DNA from 2 places in the Bradyrhizobium sp. UFLA05-153 genome. Region 1 is predicted to be linked to the other one. Evidence: predicted binding sites of a transcription regulator. Region 1 holds the regulator's gene; the other holds the start of a gene.
What was found. Region 1 encodes LexA, which represses DNA repair genes until DNA is damaged. Its sites were predicted from a motif close to TGTTCNNNNTGTGTTCNG; they were not measured.
Positions count from the first base shown of each region.

Region 2: a site for LexA is predicted at 4,958-4,975, ahead of Q2941_RS29005 (single-stranded DNA-binding protein). Genes of this name have one in related genera too.

Region 1 is NZ_JBBIAM010000088.1:6,232-13,772, forward strand. It holds gene Q2941_RS36115 (ComEC/Rec2 family competence protein) at 1-1,716, shown strand, start outside; gene Q2941_RS36120 (hypothetical protein) at 1,725-2,162, opposite strand; gene Q2941_RS36125 (hypothetical protein) at 2,377-2,703, opposite strand; gene lexA (transcriptional repressor LexA) at 2,751-3,449, opposite strand; gene Q2941_RS36135 (molybdopterin molybdotransferase MoeA) at 3,625-4,836, opposite strand; gene Q2941_RS36140 (hypothetical protein) at 5,066-5,242, shown strand; gene Q2941_RS36145 (hypothetical protein) at 5,344-5,541, opposite strand; gene Q2941_RS36150 (HAD family hydrolase) at 5,716-6,345, opposite strand; gene Q2941_RS36155 (alpha-hydroxy acid oxidase) at 6,355-7,488, opposite strand.
Region 2 is NZ_JBBIAM010000058.1:10,836-18,376, forward strand. It holds gene uvrA (excinuclease ABC subunit UvrA) at 1-2,739, opposite strand, end outside; gene Q2941_RS28995 (outer membrane protein) at 3,003-3,674, opposite strand; gene Q2941_RS29000 (outer membrane protein) at 3,914-4,684, opposite strand; gene Q2941_RS29005 (single-stranded DNA-binding protein) at 5,132-5,623, shown strand; gene Q2941_RS29010 (DUF2306 domain-containing protein) at 5,842-6,240, shown strand; gene gyrA (DNA gyrase subunit A) at 6,409-7,541, shown strand, end outside.

The DNA.
Region 1 (7,541 bases):
AGCTTCGTGCAACTCAAGGCGCGCCTGATGCCGCCGCTCGCGCCCTTGCGGCCCGGCAGCTACGATTTCGCTCGCGACATGTTTTTTCAGGGCATCGGCGCGTCAGGCTTTGCGATGGGGGCGATCACGGTCGCTGAGCCACCGGAGACCGGAGGCCTGCGGCTGCGCTATGCTGCGATCATGCAAGGCCTGCGCGACGCGATCGACGCGCGCATCCGCGCCACGCTCGACGGCGACAACCGCGCGATCGCCACCGCGCTCCTCACGGGGCGGCGCGACGCAATCACCGAGCCCGTGAACGATGCCATGTTCATCTCGGGCCTCGGGCACGTGCTGTCGATCTCCGGCTATCACATGGCCGTCGTCGCCGGCGTGGTGTTCTTTGCGGTGCGCGCGCTGCTGGCGCTGATCCCGGGATTTGCAGTGGGCTATCCGATCAAGAAATGGTCGGCTGCGGCTGCGCTGGTGGCGGCCGCATTTTACCTGCTGCTGTCCGGCGCGGAGGTTGCAACGCAGCGCTCGTTCTTCATGACGGCGGTGGTGCTGATCGCGGTGATGGTTGATCGGCGTGCCATCACCTTCCGCACGCTCGCGGTTGCCGCGATGATCGTGCTCGCGGTCGCGCCGGAGGCTCTCGTGCATCCGAGCTTCCAGATGTCGTTTGCTGCGACTCTCGGCCTCGTCGCGCTGGTGCACATCGGTATGCCGAACCTGTTTGCCTCGCCCGATCACTCCGCTACAGCGCGCATCGCGCTGTGGGGCGGCCGCGAGCTCGTCATGCTGCTGATGGCCTCGCTGATCGCGGGGCTTGCGACGACACCTTATGCCGCCTTCCATTTCCACCGCGTCACGCCTTACGGGGTGCTCGCCAATCTCGCGGCGATGCCGGTGGTCTCGGCGCTGGTGATGCCCGCCGGACTTTTGGGGTTGATCGCAGCGCCGTTCGGGCTCGATGGCGTGTTCTGGTGGCTGATGGGGATCGGCATCGACTGGATGGTCGTTGTGACGCGCTGGGTCGCGGCGTTGCCGGGCGCGGTCGGCCGCATCGCCGCGTTCGGCACCGGTCCGCTGATTGCCGCCAGCATCGGCCTCATCGTGATGGGCCTGTTGCGCACGCCGCTGCGCTGGACGGGCGCCATCGTGCTCGCGCTCTCGATTGGTTCGACGCTGCACGTGCGCCAGCCCGACATCCTGATCGCGGGCGACGGCCACAGCGTCGCGGTGCGCGGCAGGGACCGCCAACTGCACCTGATCCGAACCGGCAAGGACAATTTTCTCCTCAAGGAGTGGCTTGCAGCCGATGCCGATCCGCGCAGCGCAACCGCTACCTCGCTCGCCGACGGCGTCTCATGCGACGAGGCCGGCTGCGTGACGCCGCTCGCTGATGGTCGTCTGGTCGCGCTCTCGCTGCGTGTCGACGCGCTGGCGGATGATTGCAGCCGCGCCGCGCTGGTGGTGACGGCGAAGCCGGCAGCAACCGATTGCGCGGCAATGGTCGTGGATCGCGAGCGTCTGAAGACGCAAGGCGCGCTCACCCTATCGCGCGAGGGCGACGGTTTCACGCTGCAAACGGTGAAAGCAAGGGGCGCAAACCGCCCCTGGTCGCCGGCTGAGGCCGGCGATAGCGATTTCGAGCTCAGCCTCGCACCGCGGCCGGCTACTCCACGCAGCAAGGACGCTACGCCGTCGGAGGCCGACCTGCAGGCCGAGGATTGAAAGACGCGTCAGCCGATCGGCAGGCGTGTCGTAGGCGTCGTGGTCGTGTGCTGCTCGACGGCGGGCTGCTCTGTCTTCTCGCCGAGCGGCTGCGTCACCGGCAATTGCAGAACGGTGGCACGCTGTCCCTCGACGAGCTGCGTCACCAGCACGTAGTTGCCGTCGGGGAATTCGATCGCATCATGATGACGATCGGGAATGTGCGGATCGACCTTGCCGAACTTGCCGACGCGGGAATTGACGGTGCGTGTCCAGATCCAGCGATTGTCGTAGCGGACGTTGTCGGCGAAGGCGAGCTCGGTGCCCGGCAGGAGGCAGACGGCAACCGAGAGATCACGCTCCGACGCAAATCCACGCGTCGAGGTGCCGCGGAAGGTTGTCGTGACGATCGTCTCGCCGACTTGAGCGGGGCGGGTCGCAACGGCATGTAGGCTGTAGTCACACATCGGAGTGCTCCTCATGCGAGATAGCAGGTCCGCGCCCCCCCGGAGGCGCAGGCCTCTATCAGAGTTGGAAGCCTTCGAGTGTATCGCGTTTGTGGGCAAATCTGCGGCCCGTGTGCGCGTCGCCCGATCACATTATCTTTCCCGGCAAACCAGGAACAAAGCCTCTCGCTGTTAGTCTATCTTGGTTCACACCATTCACTCACGCGAGCTTCCATCAGCGGCCGGCAGGAGCGGAGTACCCTGAATAGGGCCAGCTCACCTGCGGCGCGGGTGCGATCGCATTGTTGGAATTGCGGAATGGCGCGCTGGTTACCGCGTGCTCCGTCTTGCGGATGGCACAGTGGTGTTGCGCTGCATCGCTCGCGGAGGCCGAGCCCGCGAGCAAGGCCGCCGAGAACACGCCCAAAATCATCTGTCGCACGGTTTTTTCCTCTTTATCGTGCACCGCGCATTCGCGCTTGCGGTGCTTGAGGATTAGCTCTGCGCAGGTGTGAGGATAATCGCGGTGGAAGCGGAAACACCATTCCGCCGGAGCGGACAATCCGTCCGCCCGCGTCGCTGCGCGATGGCCGGCAATCTGCCGGGCAATCAGTACTTCCGGTACAGCCCGATCAGCTTGCCCTGAATCTTCACCCGGTTCGGCGGCAGGATGCGCACCTCATAGGCGGTGTTCGCGGGCTCCAACGCGATCGACGCACCGCGGCGGCGGAAGCGCTTGAGCGTCGCTTCCTCGTCGTCGATCAGCGCCACCACGATGTCGCCGGTATCCGCGGTCTCGTTGCGCTGGATCAGCGCCATGTCGCCATCCAGGATGCCGGCGTCGACCATCGAATCGCCGCGCACTTCGAGCGCATAGTGCTCGCCCGAGCCGAGCAGGTCCGGCGGTACGCTGATGGTGTGGCTGCGGGTCTGCAACGCCTCGATCGGCGTGCCGGCCGCGATCCGTCCCATCACGGGCACGGCGACCGGACGCTCGCCCTCGTCGACAGTAGCGCTTGGGCCCCGCACCTTGCCGAGATTGCCTTCGATGACGCTCGGCGTGAAGCCGCGGCGGCCGGCGCCTGCAGCCTGAAGCTCGGGCAGCTTGATGACCTCGATGGCGCGCGCGCGGTTGGGCAGGCGACGGATGAAGCCGCGCTCTTCCAGCGCGGTGATCAGGCGATGGATGCCCGACTTCGAGCGCAGATCGAGCGCGTCCTTCATTTCGTCGAAGGAGGGCGGCACGCCGCTTTCCTTGAGGCGCTCACTGATGAACCGCAGAAGCTCGTATTGTTTGCGCGTTAACATCTCGACCAAGTCCCCCGGTTGATGTCGTTCGATTCCGAGACGTCAGATTCAGCAGAAGCCGCTAGATGCTCGAAACAAATCATGAACGGACACTATATGTTCGATATGTGTTCCGCAACCACTTAATTTTGTGTGAACGCGGCGAAGTTCGCGTCACGCGCGAATCAGATCGCACTCACAAGGGCAGCCGCAACACCTCGCAAGGCGTGCCTGCTTCGGCCTTTGGCGCGAATGGCGCGCGCACGAGAAGTGCCTGTGCCATAGCGAGATTCGCAAGCAGCGAGGAGTCCTGGTGGTTGACCGGAACGGCCACGAGCGTGCCGTCCTCGCGCTCCTCGAGCCTGGCGCGCAGATAGTCCTCGCGGACATCGTTGGGCCCGACGTCGCGCCCGAGCACGGCGCGCTCGAGGCGGTGATGAACGCGCGAGCGGCCCGCAAGCGCGCGAATCAACGGCACCATGAACAGGAAGCCGCAGACATAGGACGACACCGGATTGCCGGGCAGGCCGATCACCCGCATCGCGCCGAGATGGCCGTGCATCATGGGCTTGCCCGGCCGCATCGCGATTTTCCAGAACGCCATTTCGAAGCCTTCGGCTTGAAGCGCAGGCCTGACCAGATCGTGGTCGCCGACCGAGGCCCCGCCGGTCGTGATCAGGATGTCGGCGCCGCTCTCGCGGGCCCGGCGGATACCGGCGGTGGTCGCCGCAACGGTATCGGCTGCAATGCCGAGATCGAACGTTTCGGCGCCCTCGGCCCGCGCCAGCGCGTGCAAGGCGTAGCCGTTGGAAAAAACGATCTGGCCCGCGCCGGGCGTCGAGCCCGGCATCACCAGTTCGTCGCCGGTCGCGAGAATCGCGACCCTGGGCCGGCGGCGGACGGCAAGCTCCGGATGGTTCATGCCGGCGGCGAGTGAGAGGTCGCGTTCGGTCAGCCGGGCTCCCTGTCGGAGCAGCACGTCGCCCTCGCGGAAATCGACGCCGGCGGGGCGGATGTGCCGTCCGACGATCGCGGCCTCCTTGATCGTGACGCGCTTGCCGTCAGCGACGGTGTCCTCCTGGATCACCACCGCGTCCGCGCCATCGGGCACCACGCCGCCGGTGAAGATCCGCACCGCCTGGCTCGCGCCGACCGTTCCCGCAAACGGCCGGCCGGCCGCGACCTCGCCGATCACGGTGATCTCTGCGCCCACCTTCGCCGCGTCGGTGGCGCGCACCGCATAGCCGTCCATCGCCGACATCGCCTGCGGCGGCTGCGTGCGCCTGGCCGCGACGTCGCGCGCGAGCACGCGGTGGTAGGCTGCATCCAGCGCGACCATCTCCTCAGCCACGGGCACGACGCCCGCAAGCACCGCGGCGAGGGCATCGGACACCGGCATCAGGGCCACGGGCAAAACTCCTGCAGAGCAAATCGTAAGGACAGGTCGCGTTGCGTTCTAGCCGAGTGCGGGCGTCGAGGCAAAAGGGGTGATCACGAAGGTGGAGATGGAAATGTCGCTCCAGCAGCAGGATGGCGGGATGCCCTTTGGGACAATATCGCGTCGTCCCGCCTCCGGCTCAGAATTGCCGCGCGCCACAGCACGAAAGGCGCGTCAGGAGACGTCCGGGAGAACCCTGATGGCAGAGACTTCAAAGCTGTCGGTCGAGAAGGCGCTCGAGAAGCTGCGCGGCGATGAGCCGCCGAAATCCAGGAGCGCAAAGCTCGACGAGGAGATCGAGGCACTCAAGGAGAAGACGAGCCGCATGCGCGCGCAACGGCAGCGTCTCGATCGGCCCCAACCCAAGCGCGGTTGAATGCGCCTAGTGCGGCCGCCGCGCGATCGTCTCGATGACGAGAAAGACGGGGATGACGGTGGCCAAACATGCCACGGCGACGACCAGGCTCACGGCTAGCATCAGGTGGCTCCCGTTTCATTGTCCGGATCGACGTCGGGCGCTCTCAGGCTGTGATCCATCTCGGGCAGCGGGTCGCCCTGCGCTTTCAGATCGGCCGCCTTGCTGACCAGCTTGGCGGAGAGTTCCTTGTCCGATGTTGACTTCGCGAATTGGAGAAGGATCGAGGCTTGTTTGGTGAAATAGGCTTTGCCCAACACGATCACGCGTCCGTTGTAGAGATCCCAACGGGCATATGACTCCCGACGCCCTGATCCGTTCCGGGAACTCTGTGCAAAAATACACAGAGCGAGTTGGTTCCACAGTTGCCTAAGAAAGTTCCTGGAGAAGGCGGGAACCAGACCCTTTGCTAACGCAGCAATGCGGCCATGCTCTCAGATACCGAGCGCCCTCAGGGCCTCGCCGACGTCGCGAGGCGACGTCACGTGGACCGCGGTCAGCCCTCGTGCCCGCGCGCCTTCGACGTTTTCCGCGAGGTCGTCGAAGAATACGATTCGCTGCGCCGGCAGGCCGATCGCGGCGACGACATGGTCGAAGGATTCCGCATCGGGTTTGCGCAGGCCGATGCTGGAGGACAGATAAAGGTCGCGGAAATGGCCGAGCACGTCGGCATACTCCTTCGAGAAATATTCCACGTGTGGCCGGTTGGTGTTGGAGAAGGCGTAGAGCGGCACGTGCTGCGCGGCGCGCGGCAACAGGTTTGCTATGTCGGGCATCTCGCCAGCGAAGATCGCATTCCACCCCTCCAGGAACTGCGCGTCGGAAATTTCGATCCCCAGCGAGCGCCGCAGCGAGTCGAAATAGGCCTCGTCGCTGATCTTGCCCATCTCGTGCAGCCGATAGGCTTCGCTGTCCCGCACATAGCGCGCCACGATCGATTGCGGCTCGCAGCCGGCATGTCCCGCCCAGCAGGTGATCGCCTTGGAGAAATCGATGTCGAGCACCACGCGACCGAGATCGAACAGAAGCGCATCCGCGCTGCCGGGAGAGAGGAGGGAGGTCATTGCATCCTTTCAGTAGCGATAAGGCTCGATATCTAGCAGCGGAAACGCGCTGAATACGCTTGGTGCGTTGGTGGCCGTCGCCGGATGCAGGCAGGATGCGTTCACCTCGGCAAACGAGGCGGCCCCTAATAGCCCGAGACAGCGCAGCACTTCGTCTTCCAGAAGCTCCAGCATCCGCGTGATCCCGGCTTCTCCGGCCGCGGCCAGCGCCCAGCACTGCAGGCGCCCGATGCCGACGAGGTCCGCGCCCATGGCGATCGCCTTGACGATATCGGTGCCGCGGCAGAAGCCGCCGTCGACCATGATCTTCGCGCGTCCCTTCACGGCATCAACGATCTCCGGCAGCACGTGCATGGCGCCGCGGCCGTGATCGAGCTGGCGGCCGCCGTGGTTGGAGACGTAGATCCACTCGACGCCGTGATCGAGCGCGATCAGCGCGTCCTCGGCCGTCGCAATGCCCTTGATGATGAGCGGGATCTTGAATTTGTCCTTGATCAGCTTCACGGTTCGCCACTCAAGGCCCTTCTGGTAGTCGCCGCCGGTGGCGCGCAGCCGGCTCTCGCGAACATAGCGCTTGGCGATGTCGCGTTCGCGACGGCTGTAATGGGCGGTGTCGACCGTCAGGCAGAACGCGGCGTATGTGCTTTTCACGGCGCGGGCGACGACATCCTCGACGAAAGCGTCATCGCCGCGGACATAGAGCTGATAGAAGCGTAGCGCATCGGGGGCCGCTTCCGCGGTCTTCTCGAGGCCCGGGTCCGACACCGAGCTCAGCATATGCGCCGCGCCGAAGGCGCCGGCGCCGCGAGCAACGGAGGCCGCGCCGTGCGGATCGAAGATCTCGAGCGCGCCGACCGGCGCCAGCACCACCGGCAGGCGCATCTTGCGGCCGAACTGCACGACGGAACCATCGACGTTGCGCATGTCGCGCAGCACGCGCGGGCGGAAGGCGATCTCGTCCAGCGCCATACGGTTGCGGCGCATCGTGGTCTCGGTCTCAGCAGCACCGACGATATAGTCCCAGGCGTTCTGGTTGAGGTTGGAGCGCGCCTTGCGGATGAATTCGTGCAGGTTCTGGAACGGCTCGTCGCTGGCGCCGAGTTCGACGTTTCGTTGGGGCCGGATGCGGGGCGCTTCGTTCATTGTTATCCTCCCGAGAATTTGAAGCCTTAATCCATCGCCTATCCGGTTCGGCC
Region 2 (7,541 bases), on a different contig from region 1:
CTCGTGCAGCACCTCCAGCAGCTTCTTGACGTCATGGAAGTGCAGACCCGTCGTGGGCTCGTCCAGGATGTAGAGCGTGCGCCCGGTCGCGCGCTTGGACAGCTCTTTTGCCAGCTTGACGCGCTGGGCTTCGCCGCCGGAGAGCGTGGTGGCCTGCTGGCCGACATGGATGTAATCGAGGCCGACGCGGTGCAGCGTGTTGAAGGTTTCGCGGACGCGTGGCACCGCCTTGAAGAACTCGGCGGCTTCCTCGACGGTCATGTCGAGCACGTCGGCGATGCTCTTGCCCTTGAACAGGACCTCCAGCGTCTCGCGGTTGTAGCGCTTGCCCTTGCAGACGTCGCAGGTGACGTAGACGTCGGGCAGGAAGTGCATCTCGATCTTGATGACGCCGTCGCCCTGGCAGGCCTCGCAGCGGCCGCCCTTGACGTTGAAGGAGAAGCGGCCGGGCTCGTAGCCGCGCGCCTTGGCTTCGGGGAGGCCCGCAAACCATTCGCGGATCGGCGTGAAGGCGCCGGTATAGGTCGCAGGATTCGAGCGCGGGGTGCGGCCGATCGGCGACTGGTCGATGTCGATGATCTTGTCGATGTGCTCGAGACCCTCGATGCGGTCGTGCGGGGCTGCGCCTTCGCTGGCATTGTTCAGCTTGCGGGCGATGGCGCGATAGAGCGTGTCGATCAGCAGCGTCGACTTGCCGCCGCCGGAGACGCCGGTGACGCAGGTGAACAGGCCGAGCGGAATCTCCGCCGTGACGTTCTTGAGATTATTGCCCCGCGCGTTGACCACCTTGATGGTGCGGCGATGGTTCGGTGGGCGTCGCTCCGGCACCTCGACCTCGAGCTCGCCGGTGAGGTACTTGCCGGTCAGCGATTTCGGGTTGCGCATGATCTCGGCGGGCGTGCCTTCGGCGACGATGTGGCCGCCATGCATGCCGGCGCCGGGGCCGATGTCGAGGACGTAGTCGGCGAGGCGAATGGCGTCCTCGTCATGCTCGACCACGACCACGGTATTGCCGAGATCGCGCAGGCGCTTGAGCGTATCGAGCAGGCGCGCATTGTCGCGCTGGTGCAGGCCGATCGAGGGCTCGTCCAGCACGTAGAGCACGCCGGTCAGTCCCGAGCCGATCTGCGAGGCGAGGCGGATGCGCTGGCTCTCGCCGCCGGACAGCGTGCCTGAGGAGCGGGAGAGCGTGAGATAGTTGAGGCCGACGTCGAGCAGGAAGGTGAGGCGCTCGCGGATCTCCTTCAGGATGCGTCCCGCGATTTCGTTCTGCTGCTTGTTCAGCGCGTCGGGCACGCCCTCGAACCATTCGCCGGCGCGCTTGACCGACAGTTCCGAGATCTCTCCGATGTGCTTGCCGCCAACCTTGACGCAGAGCGCCTCAGGCTTCAGCCGAAAGCCCTTGCAGGCCTCGCAGGGGACGTCGTGGAAGTACTTCGCCAGCTCTTCGCGCGCCCACTCGCTCTCGGTCTCGCGATAGCGGCGATTGATGTTGGTGATGACGCCCTCGAACGGCTTCTTGGTGTCGTAGGAGCGAACGCCGTCCTCATAGGAGAACTTGATCTCGTCCTCGCCGGAGCCGTAGAGGATCGCGTCTTTCGTCTTCTTTGCGAGATCCTTCCACTTTGTGTCGAGCGTGAATTTGTAGTGCTTGCCGAGCGCGGTCAGCGTCTGTACGTAATAGGGCGATGACGATTTGGCCCAGGGCGCGATCGCGCCCTTGCGCAGGGTCATCTCCTTGTCGGGGATGACGAGGTCCTCGTCGACATGCTGCTCGACGCCGAGGCCGCCGCAGGCCGGGCAGGCGCCATAGGGATTGTTGAAGGAGAACAGCCGCGGCTCGATCTCGGGGATGGTGAAGCCGGACACCGGGCAGGCGAACTTTTCCGAGAACAGGATGCGCTCTGGCCCGCTCTTGTCGTGGATCTTGGCGGTCTTCTTTTTCTCTTCGGCCGGAGCGGCGGCCGCTGGCGCATCGGCGAACTCGACGACGGCAAGGCCCTCGGCGAGCTTCAGCGCAGTCTCGAAGCTTTCGGCAAGGCGCTGGCCGATATCGGCGCGCACCACGATGCGGTCGACCACGACGTCGATGTCGTGCGGGAATTTCTTGTCGAGGCTCGGCGCCTCCGCGAGCTCATAGAAAGTGCCGTCGATCTTGACGCGCTGAAAGCCCTTCTTGAGCCACTCGGCGAGCTCTTTCCTGTACTCGCCCTTGCGGCCGCGCACGACCGGGGCGAGCAGATAAAGGCGGGTGCCTTCGGCCAGCGCCAGCACGCGGTCGACCATCTGCGAGACGGTCTGGCTCTCGATCGGCAAGCCGGTCGCGGGCGAATAGGGCACGCCGACGCGCGCCCAGAGCAAGCGCATGTAGTCGTAGATCTCGGTGACGGTGCCGACGGTCGAGCGCGGGTTTTTCGAGGTCGTCTTCTGCTCGATGGAGATCGCGGGCGACAGGCCGTCGATCTGGTCGACGTCCGGCTTCTGCATCATCTCAAGGAACTGGCGGGCATAGGCCGACAGCGACTCGACATAGCGCCGCTGGCCTTCGGCATAGATGGTGTCGAAGGCGAGCGAGGATTTTCCGGAGCCGGAGAGGCCGGTGAACACCACGAGCTTGTCGCGCGGAATCTCGACGTCGATGTTCTTGAGGTTGTGCTCGCGCGCGCCACGGATCGTAATTGCGCGCAGGCTTGAGCCCGCGTTCTGTTGTTGGCGCTTCGCCTTGATCACTTCGTCCATCCCAGTGGTCCCCAAGGAGATTCCCACGCCGCGCGGCCGCGCCGGCGTTCAGGCGCGCCTCGCCCGGAACCGGGGATGGACGCCTTGTGGGTAAGTCGCGAACGTAGGAAGAACGACGGCGGATTTCCAGTGCGAGTTGCGAATCGTCAACGGATTGTTGGCGTGCTGGCAGGACATGGCAGTAGCTCGCAGAGCTGCCGCCTCTGGCCCAAGCAAAAAGGCCGGCGCAAGCCGGCCTTTCCGTCGAGAATCAATCTCGAAGATCAGTACTTCGCGACGACCGGGCCGCCGAAGTGATAGTTCACGCCGACCTGCACGGTGTGGAGGTTCAGCGTGCCGGACGAGACGGTGCCGGCGAAGTAGTTCTCGCTGCCGAGGCTACGATAGAGGTACTCGCCCTTCACCGACCACTGCGGAGCAAAGAAAGCTTCGACACCCGCGCCGAGCGTCCAGCCCGTGTGGAACTGGCTGTCCGAGGCGAGCACGCCAAGCACGTCCGCGGTCAGCTTGTTGTTGATCCAGGCGAAGCCGCCGGTGCCGTAGAGCAGGACCTGGTCGATCGCCACGCCGACGCGACCGCGCACAGTTCCCAACGAATTGATCCGGCTCGTCACGGCGAGCACGCCCGGGGTGCCGGCTGTCGCGCTCACGTCAGCCCAGCCGCCGTCGGCCTCGAGACCGAACACGATGTTGCTGGCCTGCCAGTTGTAGCCGACCGTACCACCTGCGAAGCCGCCCTTCATCTTCGGGTCAGTGGAGGTGTTTTCCCAAGCGTAGCCACCGAAGCCACCGAGGTAGAAGCCGGTCCAGTTATAGACCGCGGCGGGGGCCACTGGAGCCTTGGTGTAGGGGCGGGCCGCCAGATCGGCAGCCATGACCGGAGCGAACGCGCTGAGTGCAAACAAACTGGCCGAAGCCAACAAAACCTTCTTCATTTTCAACTTAATCCCAGTCCCAGTTTCTGTTTTTGCCTTCCGTGCGCGGAAGGACATCGGACGTTCTGGTCCAACTGATGTCGTGCTTACACCAGTAAAGCCGCAAGTTGTGTGCCCGAGATGCCACACCACGCGGAAAACGTGTAAGGATGACTGACCTGTTCATACCGGCTGTACCCGGACAGCAAAAAGGCCGGCGCGAGGCCGGCCTTTTCGACAGGAAGAGGTTTGGCGAAGGATCAGTACTTCGCGATCATCGGCCCGCCCCAGCGATAGTTCAGGCGGACGAGGCCCATATCGACGTTCTGGCTGATCCGGTCGCTCCCGGCCGCGATGCCCGCAGGCGTCGTGAAGCCGAGGGTGCGATTGCCGAGGAAGATGTGGTCGTACTCGACGCCCACCGACCAGTTCGGCGCAAAGCCGACTTCCAGGCCGGCGCCAACCGTGCCGCCCCAGCGGGTTTCGCGAGCCGAAGCCACCAGCACGCCGGTCGGTATGTCGAAGATGTCATACTTGTCGCCGACAACCGCACCGCCGCCCTTCACGTAGAACAGCACGTTGTTCCAGGCATAGCCGATCTGGCCGGTGATCAGGCCGAAGGAGTCGATTCGCGAACGGTTGCGGTCGGCCAGGAAGACGGAGCTGGTGTTATCGCCGTTGAAGTTGGCCCAGTTGCCCTGGCCTTCGAAGCCGAACACCCACTGGCCAGTCTGCCAGCGATACCCGATCTGACCACCAACCGTGCCGCCGGTCGCATTGTGGCACCCTTCACCCACGAGACTGCCGGGAACACCGGTCACAAGGCCGGTGCTGTCCACGAAGTCCCAGCATTTGTGGGCCGAGCCGCCGCCGCCGTTGATGCCGATGTAGAAGCCGCTCCAGTCGTAGACCGCGGCGATTGCCGGGGGCGGAGCCTTTACGTACGGACGCGCAGCGAGATCCGCCGCGCTCGCCGGAGCCGACAGGCTCAACGCAACTGCACCAATGGCCCCAACCAAAATCTTCTTCATTTCTGTCCCTCCGGCTGTGCCGCTTCTCTGGTCCCCGAAGCGGTCAATCAAGGCGCGACGCCCAATGAATCGATGTCGCGTCAAACCTAGCCTGATCCACCGGTAGAGTCCGTCTCCCAAAAGCAACAGTCGCGAGCGAACTGAGCGGTTCCTAACTTAATGAATGTTAAGCGGTATTTCCGTCCGCGGGAACCCGAAAAAGTTCCATGCGGTTCCATTAACTTGTTAGATATGCAATCTTAACTTGCTGGTTTATACCGCCACTGCTTGCGCAAGAACAAAGCTGGAACGTTGCTGGCCCGGGTGCTATATGTGGGGATAACCTGCGGGACCGCGGGCTCGGCGACGTCCGCCAGCGTATAGGGTCGCACAGCAGGCGGCAGCGAGCGGTTTTGGCACGGCTCCGGCTTTTTCGAACAATTTCGCAGTTTGGAGTGGAGAGCGGCGATGGCGGGAAGCATCAACAAGGTCATTCTGGTCGGCAACCTCGGCAAGGATCCTGAAATCCGCCGTACCCAGGACGGGCGGCCGATCGCCAATCTGAGCGTCGCAACGTCGGAGACCTGGCGGGACAAGGCGACCGGCGAGCGCAAGGAAAAGACCGAGTGGCATCGCGTCGTGATCTTCAACGAGGGACTCGCAAAGGTCGCCGAGCAGTACCTGAAGAAGGGCGCGAAGGTTTACGTCGAAGGCGCACTGCAGACCCGCAAGTGGACCGACCAGAGCGGCGCCGAGAAATACTCGACCGAAGTCGTGTTGCAGGGCTTCAACTCCAACCTCACGATGCTCGACGGCCGTGGTGGCGGGGGGGGCGGCAGCTTCGGCGAGGAGCCGGGCGGCGATTTCGGCTCCAGCAGCCCGGTGAGCAGCGCACCGCGCCGCGCAGTCGCCGCGGGCGGCGGCCGCAACAGCGACATGGACGACGACATACCGTTCTAAGTGGACACCCCCTTCTAACGGAATGGTTCGCCGCCTTCGTGAGAAGGGTGAGCATTTCTTACCAATTTGCTGATCGGGCTTGTTTTTGCAGGCCTGCCTAATGTTGCGCATTAAGGATTTCCCCGCCCAGCGATGTGAATGGCATTCACTTCATGTTAATGCTATTTACATCGTTCCGCGCCGGCTTCTCGAGGCGCCATCACCGGGATGCCTCAGCCATGATGCTCGCGCCGCTGCTTGACGCCGCTCCAGCCATTCCGCTCCACGCCTTTGCAGCGATGACTGCCTTCGTGCTCGGCGTCGTCCAGTTCGCGGCTCCCAAGGGCACCCTGCCGCACCGGACCGTTGGCTGGATCTGGGTGGCACTCATGGCCATCGTGGCCGCGTCATCGTTCTGGATCCACCAGATCCGGCTGGTCGGGCCGTTCAGCCCGATTCATCTGCTCTCGATCTTCACGCTCGTGATGCTGCCGCTCGCGGTGTGGCGGGCGCATACCCATCGCGTCGCCGATCACCGGCGGATCATGATCTTCATGTTCATCGGCGCGCTGGTGGTCGCAGGGTTGTTCACGCTGCTGCCGGGACGCATCATGCATCACGTGATTTTCGGCTCATAAGGCAGGGTTCCATTCGGCCTGCTCCGTCGCTCCAAAGGAGGCTTCGCGGGAGCCGTAAGTCGTTGGAAAAATAAGCGGAAAAAGCGCTTCCCGGGAGCCTTGCCAGGGTGGTTATCAGACCCTCGATGCGCTATATGATTCCCGGACAAGAACTCACCGGATTCCCCCTTGGCTGACGACGACAACGACAAGCCCGGCGACAAGCCGGAGCATCCTTCGGATATTCGCCCGATCTCGATCCTCGACGAGATGAAGAAGTCCTACCTCGATTACGCCATGAGCGTGATCGTGGCGCGCGCGCTGCCCGATGCGCGCGATGGCTTGAAGCCGGTGCACCGGCGCATCCTCTTCTCGATGAACGAGGAGGGCTATACCCCCGACAAGAAGCACAAGAAGTCCGCCGGCATCGTCGGCGACGTCATGGGCCAATACCACCCGCATGGCGACCAGGCGATCTATGACGCGCTGGTGCGTATGGCGCAGCCCTTCTCGATGCGCGAACTGCTCGTGGACGGGCAGGGCAATTTCGGTTCGGTCGACGGCGATCCGCCGGCGGCGATGCGCTACACCGAGTCGCGCCTGACCAAGATCGCGCTCAAACTGCTCGAGGACATCGAGAGCGAGACGGTCGACTTTCAGGACAATTATGACGGCTCGACCAAGGAGCCGGTGGTCCTGCCGGCGCGGTTCCCGAACCTGCTGGTCAACGGCGCCGGCGGCATCGCCGTCGGCATGGCCACCAACATCCCGCCGCACAATCTGGGCGAGGTGATCGACGCTTGCCTGGCGTTGATCGACAATCCTTCGCTCACCATCGACGAACTGAACCACATTATCCCAGGTCCGGATTTCCCGACCGGCGGCATCATCCTGGGGCGCCAGGGCATCCGCAGCGCCTACCATCTCGGACGCGGCTCGATCGTGATGCGCGGCAAGGTCGAGTTCGAGACGATCCGGAAAGAACGTGAGGCGATCGTCATCACCGAGATTCCGTATCAGGTGAACAAGGCGACGATGGTCGAGCGCATCGCCGAGCTCTACAAAGAGAAGAAGATCGAGGGCATCTCCGATCTGCGCGACGAGTCCGACCGCGACGGCTACCGCGTCGTCGTCGAGCTCAAGCGCGACGCCGTGCCCGACGTGGTGCTGAACCAGCTCTACAAGTTCACGCCGTTGCAGACGAGCTTCGGCGTCAACGCCGTCGCGCTCGACTCCGGCCGTCCGCAGACGATGAACCTGAAGGATATGCTGACGATCTTCGTCGGCTTCCGCGAGCAGGTCGTCACCCGCCGCACCAAGTA